3 regions of the Isoptericola sp. NPDC060185 genome follow, and region 1 is predicted to be linked to each of the others. Evidence: predicted binding sites of a transcription regulator. Region 1 holds the regulator's gene; each other region holds the start of a gene.
The links. The regulator LexA, encoded in region 1, represses DNA repair genes until DNA is damaged. The targets are predictions, from matches to a motif close to TCGAACANNTGTTCGA.

Region 1 (3,944 bases):
TCGTGGTGGGACCGGCCCGCTCAGCCGGACTTGCGGCGGAACATCTTCTGCACCGGGCCGGAGGTCTCCGAGCCGTGCACCTGGCCGGTGTTGCCGTCCTTGCCGGCGGTCGGGTGGCTGGCGGCGTTCTTCCGCTCCAGCGCCTCCCGGAAGCGCGCCTTCGTGTCCTCGCTGGGCTTGGCCGCCCTGGAGTCGTCCGTCGTCATCACGATCACCTCGTCGTCGTCGGGGTGGACGTGCTCGCACGGCGGACCGCGCAGCACCTGGTGCCGTCCAGCATGCTCCACCCCCGCGCGTCGCGCCAAGGGCATTTCGCCCGGAGCGGGCGAACCCGGCGCCGCGAGGCGGCTCGGGGACCCCGGGAGGGGCCTCGCCTCAGCGCGACGCGTCCCGGCCGGCGACCGCGGGCTCGGCGCCACCCGTCTCGACGTCCTCGTCCTGCCCCGCGTCCTCGGCCCGCGCCTCGCGCTCCGCCCGCAGGGACGTGATCGCGCTCTCGAAGTCCTCCAGGGACTCGAATGACTGGTACACGCTCGCGAATCGCAGGTAGGCGACCTCGTCCAGCTCGCGCAGGGGCCCGAGGATGGCCAGCCCGACCTCGTTCGCCTCGATCTCGGGGCGGCCCGACGCACGCAGCGTCTCCTCGACCCGTTGCGCCAGCAGAGCCAGGTCGTCGGAGCTCACGGGCCGGCCCTGGCACGCCTTGCGCACGCCCGCGACCACCTTGTCGCGGCTGAACGGCTCGGTCACGCCGGAACGCTTGGCGACCGACAGGCTCGCCGTCTCGATCGTGGTGAAGCGGCGCTGGCACGCCGGGCACTGCCGCCGTCGGCGGATCGACGAACCGTCGTCGGAGGTGCGCGAGTCGATGACTCGCGAGTCCTCGTGGCGGCAGAACGGGCAGTGCATCGCTGGTCTCCTGCGCTCGGCTCCGGACCGGCGCCCGGCTGCCCGACAAGGTATGCGGGACGCCGCGCCCGGCGCAAGCAGGGTCCATCCTCGCATCTTCGCGGCGCCGGGTCGTGCCGCGCGCCCTCAGTCCTCGGGCAGGAGCACCACCTGACCGGCCTGCAGCTCCGCCGTCGTGAGGCCGTTCAGCTGGCGGAGGTCCGCGACGACGTCGCGCAGGTCCTCGCCCGAGTCCCGGACCGCGCGGGCGTACTGCCACAGCGTCTCGCCCGGCTGGACCGTGTGGAGCCGGACCTCCACGCCCGACCCGGGAGCGTCCGCCACCGCGCGCTGGCCGACCAGGCCCGCGCCGACGAGGACGAGAAGGACGAGCGCGGCGACCACGACACGCCCGCGTCGCGTGAGCCGGAGGCCGCCGAGCCCGAGGAACCCCGGAGCTTCGGTGGTGCTGGGCGCGTTCTGCATCGTCCTACCTCCGGTTCACGTCGCGTCGCCGCCGGTCGGGCGACTGCCGTCGAACAGCCGTTCGTCGAACACCTGTACGTCGAACGGCTGTACTAGGTGTACCACGTCACGACGACACGGTCGAGGCCTGATCGAACAGATGTTTGATGTCGGGCCGGAACTGGCCTAGAGTGACCAGCAGCGCGATGGAAGGTTTGTCGGATTTCATCGGCCCGTCAGCGGGCCGCGCCCCTGCAGGACGGAGAACGCGATGACCAGCGGACGGGACCACGCCCCGGCGTCCACGACGGTTGCCACGCCGTGGCCGGCGCAGCAGGAGACCCCTGAGGACACGTCGACAGCGGAGACGGCGCTCGCCTCGGTGAGCGAGATCGCCCCGGCGGCCGACCGGCTCACGCCGCGCCAGCGCCGTGTGCTCGAGACGATCCGCCGCTCCGTCGAGGACCGCGGCTACCCCCCGACCATGCGGGAGATCGGCGAGGCCGTGGGTCTCGCCAGCCCCTCGTCCGTCAAGCATCAGCTGACGACGCTGGAGCGCAAGGGCTTCCTGCGCCGTGACCCGAACCGGCCCCGCGCGATCGAGGTCGTCGACCCCGAGGCACCCGCCGCGACCGACGGCGGGACCCCGGCGTTCGCGCCGCGCACCCCGGGGTTCGCCGCCGGCTCGGTCGCGGGCTCCGACGCACAGCCCGCCGAGGCCCCGTCCTACGTCCCGCTCGTGGGCCGGATCGCGGCGGGCGGCCCGATCCTCGCCGAGCAGGTCGTCGAGGACGTCTTCCCGCTCCCCCGCCAGGTCGTGGGCGACGGCGAGCTGTTCCTGCTCAAGGTGGCGGGCGACTCGATGGTCGACGCGGCCATCTGCGACGGCGACTGGGTGGTCGTCCGCAGCCAGCCGGTCGCGGAGAACGGCGAGGTCGTCGCCGCCATGATCGACGGCGAGGCGACGGTCAAGACGTTCAAGCAGTCCGGCGGGCACACGTGGCTCATGCCGCAGAATGCCGCCTACTCCCCCATCCCGGGCGACGACGCCCAGGTGCTCGGCCGGGTGGTGGCCGTGCTCCGCAGCCTCTGAGCGCGACGCCGCACCCCGACGGCGCGACGAACCCCCGGCCCGTGCGGGCCGGGGGTTAGTCGCGTCAGGGCCGCGTCGCGGGTCAGAACCCGAGCCGGCGCTGCACCTCGCGCATGCCCTCGGCCGACGCCCGCAGGCCGGCGACCTCGTCGTCGGACAGCGGGGTGTCGATCGTCTCCGCCACGCCGCGCCGGTCCACCAGGGACGGCACCGAGAGGCAGACGTCGCTGATGCCGTAGAAGCCGTCCAGGCGGGACGACACGTTCATCACGCGGTGCTCGTCGTTCAGGACCGCCTCGATGATGCGGGTGGCTGCCAGGCCCACGGCGTAGTTGGTGGCCCCCTTGCCGGCGATGACCCGGTAGGCCGACTCCACGACGTCCGTGGCGATCCGGTGCCGGGCGGGCTCGTCGAGCGGCGGCCGACCACGGAAGGGGCGCCAGTCCAGCAGCGGCACCCCGGCGATCGTCGCCGAGCTCCACAGCACGATCTCCGAGTCGCCGTGCTCGCCCGCGATGTTCGCGTGCACGTTGCCGACCGCGACCCCGCAGTGGCGGGCGAGCGCGTCGCGCAGCCGGGAGGAGTCCAGGACCGTGCCGCTGCCGAACACCCGCTCGGCCGGCAGGCCGCTGATCTCCTGCGCCGCGTACGTCACCACGTCGACGGGGTTGGTCACCATGAGGTAGATCGCGTCCGGCGCGACCTCCAGCAGCCGCGGCAGGATCGTGCGGGTGAGGCCCACCGTCGCCTCGGCCAGGTCCAGGCGACTCTGGCCCGGCTTCTGCTTGGCGCCGGCGGTGACGGCCACGACGTCGGCTCCGCGGCACACCTCGACGTCGTCGGAGCCTTCGATCTCCGCCTGCGGGATGAACATGCTCCCGTGCCTCAGGTCGAGGACCTCGGCCTCGACCTTGGCGCGGTTGACGTCCATCAGGGCGATGGAGCGTGCCGCCCCTCGGGCGAGCGCTGCGTACGCGAGGGTGGAGCCCACCGCGCCGGCGCCGACGATCGCGAGCTTGGTCGTGCTGCGTGTGCCGTCCACGCGCCCAGGCTAGGTGTCCAGCCGCCGCAGCGCAGCACGGACCAGCTCGCCGTCGGTCGTGGGCCAGAAGTCTGGCATCGACCGCGTCAGGAACGACCCGTAGCGGGCCGTCGCGAGGCGCGGGTCGAGGACCGCGACCACGCCGCGATCGTCCCCCGTGCGCACGAGGCGTCCCGCCCCCTGGGCCAGCAGGAGGGCGGCGTGCGTGGCCGAGACCTGCATGAACCCGTTCCCGCCCGCCTGCTCGACCGAGCGGGCCCGCGCGGCCTTCACCGGATCGTCGGGGCGCGGGAACGGGATCCGGTCGACGAGCACGAGCTGGCAGCTGGGCCCGGGGACGTCCACGCCCTGCCAGAGCGAGAGGGTGCCGAAGAGGCACGTGGCCGGGTCGTCCGCGAACGCCTTCACGAGGGTGGGCAGCTGGTCGTCGCCCTGGCACAGGATCGGCACGTCGAG
Region 2 (3,944 bases), on a different contig from region 1:
GGGCACGACGTAGGAGCGTCGGTCGACGGTGAGCATCGCGCCGGTGACGGGGTCGGTGAGCAGGCGTCGCAGGGTGGGGGCGCGGGCGGTGAGGTGGCGTGCGGTCTCCGCGTCGATGGGGATGGTGCCGTCCAGCAGGCCCGGACTCTCGCTGGTGCCGGTGAGGGTGGTGATCGGGACGGTCACGTGCACCACGGGCCGGACGGTGCGCGCCAGCGTGGCGAGCGGATCGGGCAGGTCCGGTAGGTCGTCTGGCAGACCTCGTGGTGCGGTCCCTGGTGCTGATCCTGGTGTCGTTTCCGGTGTGCTGTCCGGCGGCGTTCCCGGCAGGTTCTCCGGGCCGGCGGCTCCGCCTGTTGGCCCCGCGACGTCCGCGCGGTGCTCGTGCTCGTACGTGCTGTGCTCATCTGTCACGGGGTGGTCGTCGAGGAGGAGCGCGGCCAGGGTCGCGGCGCGCAGCTGCCCGATGCCGCGCGGGTCACCGGTCGTCTTCGCTCTCGTGGCGGTGCGGTGCAGGCGGTCGTAGACGGCGCGCGCGACGGGCGTCGGCAGGTGCGCGGTCAGCCAGGACATCCCGTCGGCGCCGTCGTCGACCCACACGTCCGCCTTCAGCGCGGCGGCCTGATGCCGCACCTCCGCCGGGACGGGGTGCAGGCGGTCGCGGGCGGCGCGGACGAGCGCGCCGAACCGTGCCGCCGTCATGCCGGGGGCCCGGCCCAGGACCGCGCGCTCGACCCGCCCCGCGACGCTCGGGGGCAGGCCTGCGACCGCGTCCGCCATCTTCGCGGCGTGCTGGTAGGAGATCGTCCCCGCGCACAACGCCTCCAGGGTGGCGATCGCCTTCGAGGCCAGGACGTCGGCGTCCGCGAGCCAGCCGGCCGCGACGTGCTCGCTCACCCCGAGCGCGCACGCGACCTCCGCGACCAGCGCCCGGTGCGCGACCGAACCACGTCGTTGCGTCGTCGCCGACGCGACCCGCTCCACCTCGACGTCGAGCAACGCCTCCGGCTCCACCCGCGCCGCCGCCAGCACCTGCCCGAGCGCGACCGTGCGCCGACCCGCCGCCGCGTTCACCGCCGCCTGCTCGTCCGCCGTCCGGTCCAGCGCAGCATCAAGCCGCGAAGCGGCGGTACTGGACGGGGTGGCCATACGAGCACTCAACCACCCGCCACCGACACCTCTTCGAACACACGTTCGCATCACGCATCCGGTCAGGCGACCAGTTGTTATAACGACATGACCTAGACTCCCGACATGCTCCCCTCCGCCGGCACGCCGCTGTACGCCCAGGTCGAGAACGCCCTCCTCGCTCGCTGGGGGGTCGACCTGCACCCGGGCGACCAGCTCCCCACGGAGGACGCCCTGGTGGAGCAGTTCGGCGTCAGCCGGATCACGGTGCGACGCGCCGTCCAGAACCTGGTGTCCCGGGGCCTGGTCGTCACGCGGCAGGGCCGCGGCACGTACGTCACGACGCCGCAGATCAGCCAGCCCCTCACCGCCCTGACCGGGTTCGTCGAGGACATGGAGCGTCACGGGCTGCCCACCCGCGCGCGGGTCCTCGCCGTCGAGGAAGTACCGGCGTCGGCCGAGGTGCGCGCCGCCCTCGACCTCCCCGTCGGGGCGACCGTGACTCACATCGACCGCGTCCGGCTGGCGGCGGGGCTCCCGATCTCCTTCGACCAGACCTACCTCCCCCCGGACCTCGGGCGGCTGGTGGCGCAGGACGACCTCGAGAACGAGCCGATCTTCACGCTCCTGGAGCAGCGGCACGGCACGCCGCTGGCCGAGGCGACGTATGCCCTGCGGGCGAGCGTCGCGGACCCGGTCGTGGCGCAGGCCCTCGACGTCCCCGAGGGCAGCGCGGTGCTCAGGATCGAGCGCACCTCGACGACGACGGGCGGCCGCCCGGTGGACTTCGAGGTGCTGCACTACCGCGGCGACACGATCACGTTCACCACCCGCCTCCCCCGCGCGGACACCGCGGCCGGGGGCACACCGTGACGCCCGACCAGTTCGCGGTGCTGCTGGTGGGATCCCTCGCGGCGGGCGCCCTGGGCAGCGCCCTGGGGATGGCCGGCGGGATCTTCGTCGTGCCGCTGCTGACCCTGTACGCCCACGCGTCGTTCCCCGTCGCCGTCGCGGTCGGCCTGGTCTCGGTGATCGCCTGCTCGTGCGCCGGCGCGCCCCAGTTCCTCGCCGCGGGGCTGACCAACCTCAGGCTCGCGGTCGTGCTCGAGTCCGCCACGGCCCTCGGGGCCGTGGCGGGCGTCTTCCTGGTCGGGTCGCTCCCCGAGTCCTTCCTGTACGGCGTCTTCGCGGCCGTCCTGCTGGTGTCGGCGGTCCAGATGCTCACGGGCCGGCGCGCCCGCCCGGCGGCGCCGTCCGTCCGGCGCGACCGCCTCGCCCTGGGCGCCACCTACACCGACCGCGACGGGTCGGCCGTCGCCTATCAGGTCGCCCGGCTGCCGCTCGGGATGACCTTCATGTTCGGCGCCGGGACGCTCTCGGCGCTCCTGGGCATCGGCAGCGGCGTGCTGAAGATCCCGGCGATGGACGCGGCCATGCGGCTGCCGATCAAGGTGTCGTCCGCGACCGCCAACCTCATGATCGGCGTCACCGCCTGCGGCGCCGCGGCCGCGTACCTCGTCTCGGGGACCCTCGACCTCGAGCTCGCTGCCCCCGTCGTCCTGGGCTCGGTCGCCGGCTCGGTCGTGGGCGCGCGCGTCCTGGTGCGGGTCGCGGGCCCAGGGCTCCGCCTCGTGTTCACCGCGGTGCTGCTCGCCCTGAGCGTGCCGATGGTCCTCCACGCCTGCGGGGTCGGCGGGGCGGGGCTGGCATGAGCGACGACACGACCCCCGCGGGCCACGACCGGGCTCTCGCCGGCCGCCTCGCGACCCTCATGCGCGGGGGCACCGCCGCGGCCGTGGCGCTCCTGGTCGTCGGCGTCGTCCTCCTCGCCGCCGGCGCCCGCCTGCCGTCGACGGTCGCCCTGACCGCCGGCTGCGCCGCCCTCGTCCTGCTGCCGCTCGTCCGGCTGGTGCTGATGCTCAGGCACTTCGCCCGCCGGTCGGACACGCCGTTCGTCGTCATCACCGCCCTCGTGATCGGTCTCGTCGTCGCCGGTGCGGCGGCCGGCCTCGTGGTCTAGCGGCGCCCGGCCACCCGGTCGACGTCCCGGTCGGCGTCGTCGGGCCGGGCCGCCGCGAGCCAGTCCACCAGCCCGCACACGGCGTCCCGGCAGCTGCCGCACCCGGTCGTCGCGCGGGTCGCGTGCACGACCTCGTCGGTGGTCGTCGCGCCGTCGGCGACGCACGACGCGACGTCGTGCTTGGTGACGCCGTTGCAGCGGCAGACCGTCGCGTCGTCGGGCATGTGCTCGGGGCTCGACGCCGCGGCCGCGACCGGCGCCACCGGCGTGAGCAGCAGGAACGCCGGGTCCGCCGGGACGGGCGTGCGGCGCGTGTAGGCGGCCGTGAGGTCCGCGGCCACGCGCGCGTCGCCGACGCACGTGGCGCCGACGAGCACCCCGTCCGCCACGACGGCCTCCACCCAGCGGCCGGCTGCCGGGTCGCCGAGCCGCACCACCCGCTCCCCCGCCACCGGCGCGCGCCCCGAGCCGCAGCGGCCCATCGCGACCACGCTCAGCGAACCCGCCTTGACCTTGACGACGTCGGTGCCACGGGTGTCGACGGCGGGGCCGGCCGCCGCGCCCGGCGCGCGGGAGGACAGCAGCGCGCCCAGCCGCACCGCCATCGACGGGCCTGCGCCGTCCCCGGGCAGGCGCAGGTGCTCCCGGGGGCCGGCGACCACCGGCGGCGCGGGGCGCGGCCGTGCAGCGAGCGCCACGAGGGCGTCCGCGAGGCGGCGCGCCTGGTCCCAGCCCTCGGCGACGAGCCCGCGGGAGCCCTCGGGCGGCTGCGCGCAGTCGCCCACGGCGAAGACGC
Region 3 (3,944 bases), on a different contig from region 1:
GCTGTCGCTGGTCACGCAGATGCAGCTGCTCGTCGCGCAGATCACGCGCCTCGCCGACGCCGGCACCCTGACCGGCGAGCAGGCGTCCCTCGCCAAGTACACGACGACGCGTCAGGCGCGCGAGGTCGCGTCCATCGCCCGCGACATGCTGGGCGGCAACGGCATCCTGCTCGGCAACCGCGTTGCGCGGCACTTCGCCGACCTCGAGGCGCTGCACACCTACGAGGGCACCGAGTCGATGCAGGCGCTCATCGTCGGCCGCGACATCACCGGGGTCTCCGCCTTCGCCTGAGCCTCCACCTGTTGAGCACGACGGGGACCCGCGCCACCGCGCGGGTCCCCGTCGTCGTCCCCGGTGGTGTCAGAGGTCCAGGTCCACGGGGACGACGTCGGGGAGCCCGAGCCGGGCCCAGAACACGCCCGCGGGCGGCCCGCTGGGCACACGGCCGAGCGCGACCATCCACGCGGTGAGGACCATGCCGTGCGTCGCGACGACGAGGTCGCGCCCGGCGGCGTGCTCCCGCACGGCGTCGCCGAACCGGCGCGCCGCGGCGTCCGGCGTCTCCCACCCGTCGTGCCGGTCGTCGAGGGCGCCCTCGACCCAGGCGCGGCGGGCCGCACGGAAGCCCGGTGCCACGGGCTCGGGTGGGCGCCGGACCTCCCCGAACCTCGGGTCCATGGGGACGTCGGCGACGCCGAGCGCGAGGGCCAGCGTCTCGACCGCCTTGCGCTCGTCGCTCGCGACGGCGGGCGTGCCGGTCGGCAGGCAGACGGCACGGGCCGCCGCGCGGCCGGCGGGGGAGAGCGGCCAGGCGCCCGGTGGCGCGGAGCCGGAGACGGCGGGCGCCGCGTGCCGGACGACGGTGACGCGGACCGTGGCCCGTGCCGTGGCCCGTGCTGTGGCCCGTGCCGCGACCTGCTCCACGGCGTCAGGTCGTCGTGGCGGTCATGGCAGGGATCATGACCGCGACCATCACGGCCGCCTGGACCTCGTCCACGGCCTTCTTCACCGCGGCGCTCGCCCAGCTCCGCGAGGCGAGCTCCTTCGCGCGCGCCTCCGCCCGTCGCCGGTCCTGGGGCGGGACGAGCCCGCGGACCAGCGGGGAGCCGTTCGCCATCGCGAGCAGCGCTGCGGTCCGGGCGTCGGGGTCGCGGCCGCCGAGCAGCACGTCGCGGCACGTCGCGCGCAGCTGCGTCTCGTGGGTGGCGTCGGCGGCGGGCCAGGACGTCGTCGGGAAGACCCAGAAGACCGTCTCGTCCTCGCGCCGCAGCACCCCGCGCTCCGCGAGCCCGGTCAGCAGCTGCGTGCGCAGCCCCTTGGCCAGCGGCGCGACGAGGCTCTTCGGCGTGCGGGGCCGGGTCTGCGCGAAGGCCAGGGCGTGGTCGAGCGCCGGGTGCCCCGTGGGGGACGCGTCGAGCACGGTGACCCGGCCTGCCCCCACCCGCCGGCCGGCGGCGTCCGCGCCCGCGGTCGTGGTGACCTCGACCCGGCCGTCCAGGGCGAGCTCGACGAGCAGGGCGCCGGCCAGTCGGTAGTCCAGCTGCAGGCGGTCGAGCCGCGGTCGGCCCGAGGCGTCGTCGTACGCGAGCAGCAGCAGGTCCTCCGCGATGATCACCCGTCGATCCTCGCGGACCGGGGCGCGGAGAGTCCAGGGTGCGGGGTGCAGAGCGCGAGAGTGGCGCGGGGATCGACGATCCGTCGGCACTCGTGACCACCGGACGCCGGGCGCCGGGCGCGGTCCCTAGTCCGTGTCCTTGCCCGCGGGCAGGTTCGCTCTGAGCGAACAGGCAGAGGGCGCCCGACGGCGGCGCACCGCGCGGACGCTGCGGGCTGCCTGTGGACGGCGGCGGCGCGGCACGAGCCCTTCATTCTTCGAACATGCGTTCGATAGCGTCGTCCGTGCCGGGCGAACGACCCGGCACGTGGCGGACGGAGGGGAGGGGGACCGATGATCGACGTGCTGGATCGTGCCGACGCGACGCTTCCCGCGCCCAGGTCGGGCGCCGACGACGTCACGTCGGCCCTGGTGCTCGTCGCGGCGGGCGTGGACCGCCTCGCGGCGGCGGTACTGGAGGGCGGGCTCGGCGAGCTCGACGGTCGCTCGGCCGCGGACGTCTCCCGGACGCTGCGCGCGCTCGGGCAGCGCCTCGACGCCGCACGCCTGCGCGTCCTGCCCGTGGTGGAGGGCGAGGGGTGGTGGGCGGTCGACGGCGCGCGCTCCTTCGCCCATTGGCTCGCCCTCGCCGAGGGGGTGTCCCCGGCCACCGCCCACCGGGACGTGCGGACGACACGCACCCTGCGCGACGTGCTCCCCGCGACGGCGTCGGCGGCCCTGGCCGGGGAGATCGGCGCCGACCACGTGCGCGCGATGGTCGACGTCGCGCCCACGTCCGAGGCACGACGCGCAGCGCTTGCGGCCGCCGTCGTCCAGCCGTCGCCGGAGGCTGATGCCCCGGAGGAGCCAGGGCCGGTGCCGGGCGTCCCGGCCGGCCCCACGGGGGAGGAGCTGCTCGTCTCGCTCGCCGATCGCCGGTCGGCGGGGCAGTTCCGCCGTCTCGTGAAGCGGTTCGCGCACGTCGCGGACCCGGAGTCGGACGAGCGCGGGTACGCCCGGGCGCGGGAGAAGGAGTTCCTGGAGGTCTCGCCCACCTGGGACGGCTACCACGTCGCCGGGTTCCTCACGCTGGAGCACGGCCAGGCGGTGCGCGCGGCGCTCGACGCGGTGGTCGGACGTCCGGCGGCCGACGACCCGCGGACGCCCACCCAGCGGCGCGGGCAGGGCCTCGCGGACCTCGCGCGCATCGCCCTCGACAATGCGGCGGTCGGTTCCGGGGCGTCCGTGCGCCCGCACCTCCAGGTCTCGGTGTCGTTCACCGAGCTGCAGGCGCTGGCCCGTGAGGTTCGCGGTGCGGACGGGGCCGACGGTCTCGTCGTGACCCGGGCCGGCGAGGGCGGCGCGACCGCGGGCACGCCCGCCGGGATCGACCCGCGGCGGCTTGCCGGCCCCGAGCAGGACTCGCTCCCGACGTTCCCCGACCATGACGCACCGCTGCCGCCCTCCTTGCTGCGCCGCCTGGCCTGCGACAGCGAGGTGACCCGGGTGGTGTTCGGTGCGGACTCGACGGTGCTGGACGTCGGGCGGTCGCGGCGCACCGTCACGGGGCAGTTGCGGCGCGCCGTGATCGCCCGCGACCGTCACTGCTCGTGGCCGGGCTGTGACGAGCCGCCGCAACGGTGCGAGGTGCACCATGCCGTCACGCACTGGGTGGACGGCGGGCGGACCTCCGTCGAGAACGCGGCCCTGCTGTGCTGGCACCACCACGATGTCGTCGACTCTCGGGGCATCACCATGCGATGGGACGCGGAGCCCGCACCAGGTGGGCGTGCGGGCACCCCGGAGGCCGGATGGGTGTTTCGCGACCGGCATGGCCGGCCGATCGTCGCCTGCCCGCGGGGGGCGACGTGACCGGCGTGCCGGGCCGCGCGCCCCGGGGCTCAGGCCGCGATCGTCGAGTCCGCGCCGGCCTTCTCGCGACGGTTCACGCGCCACCAGACGAAGAAGCCCGTCAGCGTGAACGCGCCGTAGAACACGTACATCAGGGCGGTCGCGTAGTACTGCGCCGACCAGAGCAGCGGCACGCCCACGAGGTCCACCGCCACCCAGACCAGCCAGAACTCGACCCAGCCCTTGGCCATGCCGTACGTGGCGATCAGGGATCCCATGAAGATCCAGGCGTCCGACCACACCGGCTCGTACGAGCCGAGCGCGCGGAACAGCGGGGTGAGCAGGAGGGTGCCGCCCACCATCACGACCACGATCCCGACGCGCTCCCGCCAGGACGCCCAGTGGGGGTGCACCGCGGTGCCGCCGTCGGCGGGGATCCGACCGTCCGCGCGGACGTCGAGTGCCGCGCGCTGGGTCCGTCGCCACTGCACCCAGCCG

Region 2: a site for LexA is predicted at 1,183-1,198, ahead of ACFWDO_RS07030 (DUF222 domain-containing protein). Genes of this name have one in related genera too.
Region 3: a site for LexA is predicted at 1,874-1,889, ahead of ACFWDO_RS02465 (DUF222 domain-containing protein). Genes of this name have one in related genera too.

The regions. Positions count from the first base shown of each region.
Region 1 covers NZ_JBHWYY010000016.1:46,951-50,894, reverse strand. Annotated here, with positions in the region: gene ACFWDO_RS08345 (DUF5302 domain-containing protein) at 21-206, opposite strand; gene nrdR (transcriptional regulator NrdR) at 376-909, opposite strand; gene ACFWDO_RS08335 (LysM peptidoglycan-binding domain-containing protein) at 1,036-1,374, opposite strand; gene lexA (transcriptional repressor LexA) at 1,625-2,446, shown strand; gene ACFWDO_RS08325 (L-lactate dehydrogenase) at 2,529-3,488, opposite strand; gene ACFWDO_RS08320 (ATP-dependent DNA helicase) at 3,498-3,944, opposite strand, start outside.
Region 2 covers NZ_JBHWYY010000012.1:66,496-70,439, reverse strand. Annotated here, with positions in the region: gene ACFWDO_RS07030 (DUF222 domain-containing protein) at 1-1,149, opposite strand, end outside; gene ACFWDO_RS07025 (GntR family transcriptional regulator) at 1,255-2,001, shown strand; gene ACFWDO_RS07020 (sulfite exporter TauE/SafE family protein) at 1,998-2,840, shown strand; gene ACFWDO_RS07015 (hypothetical protein) at 2,837-3,148, shown strand; gene ACFWDO_RS07010 (FAD-dependent oxidoreductase) at 3,145-3,944, opposite strand, start outside.
Region 3 covers NZ_JBHWYY010000004.1:18,796-22,739, reverse strand. Annotated here, with positions in the region: gene ACFWDO_RS02480 (acyl-CoA dehydrogenase family protein) at 1-292, shown strand, start outside; gene ACFWDO_RS02475 (histidine phosphatase family protein) at 362-925, opposite strand; gene ACFWDO_RS02470 (GPP34 family phosphoprotein) at 930-1,616, opposite strand; gene ACFWDO_RS02465 (DUF222 domain-containing protein) at 1,950-3,467, shown strand; gene ACFWDO_RS02460 (nicotinamide riboside transporter PnuC) at 3,497-3,944, opposite strand, start outside.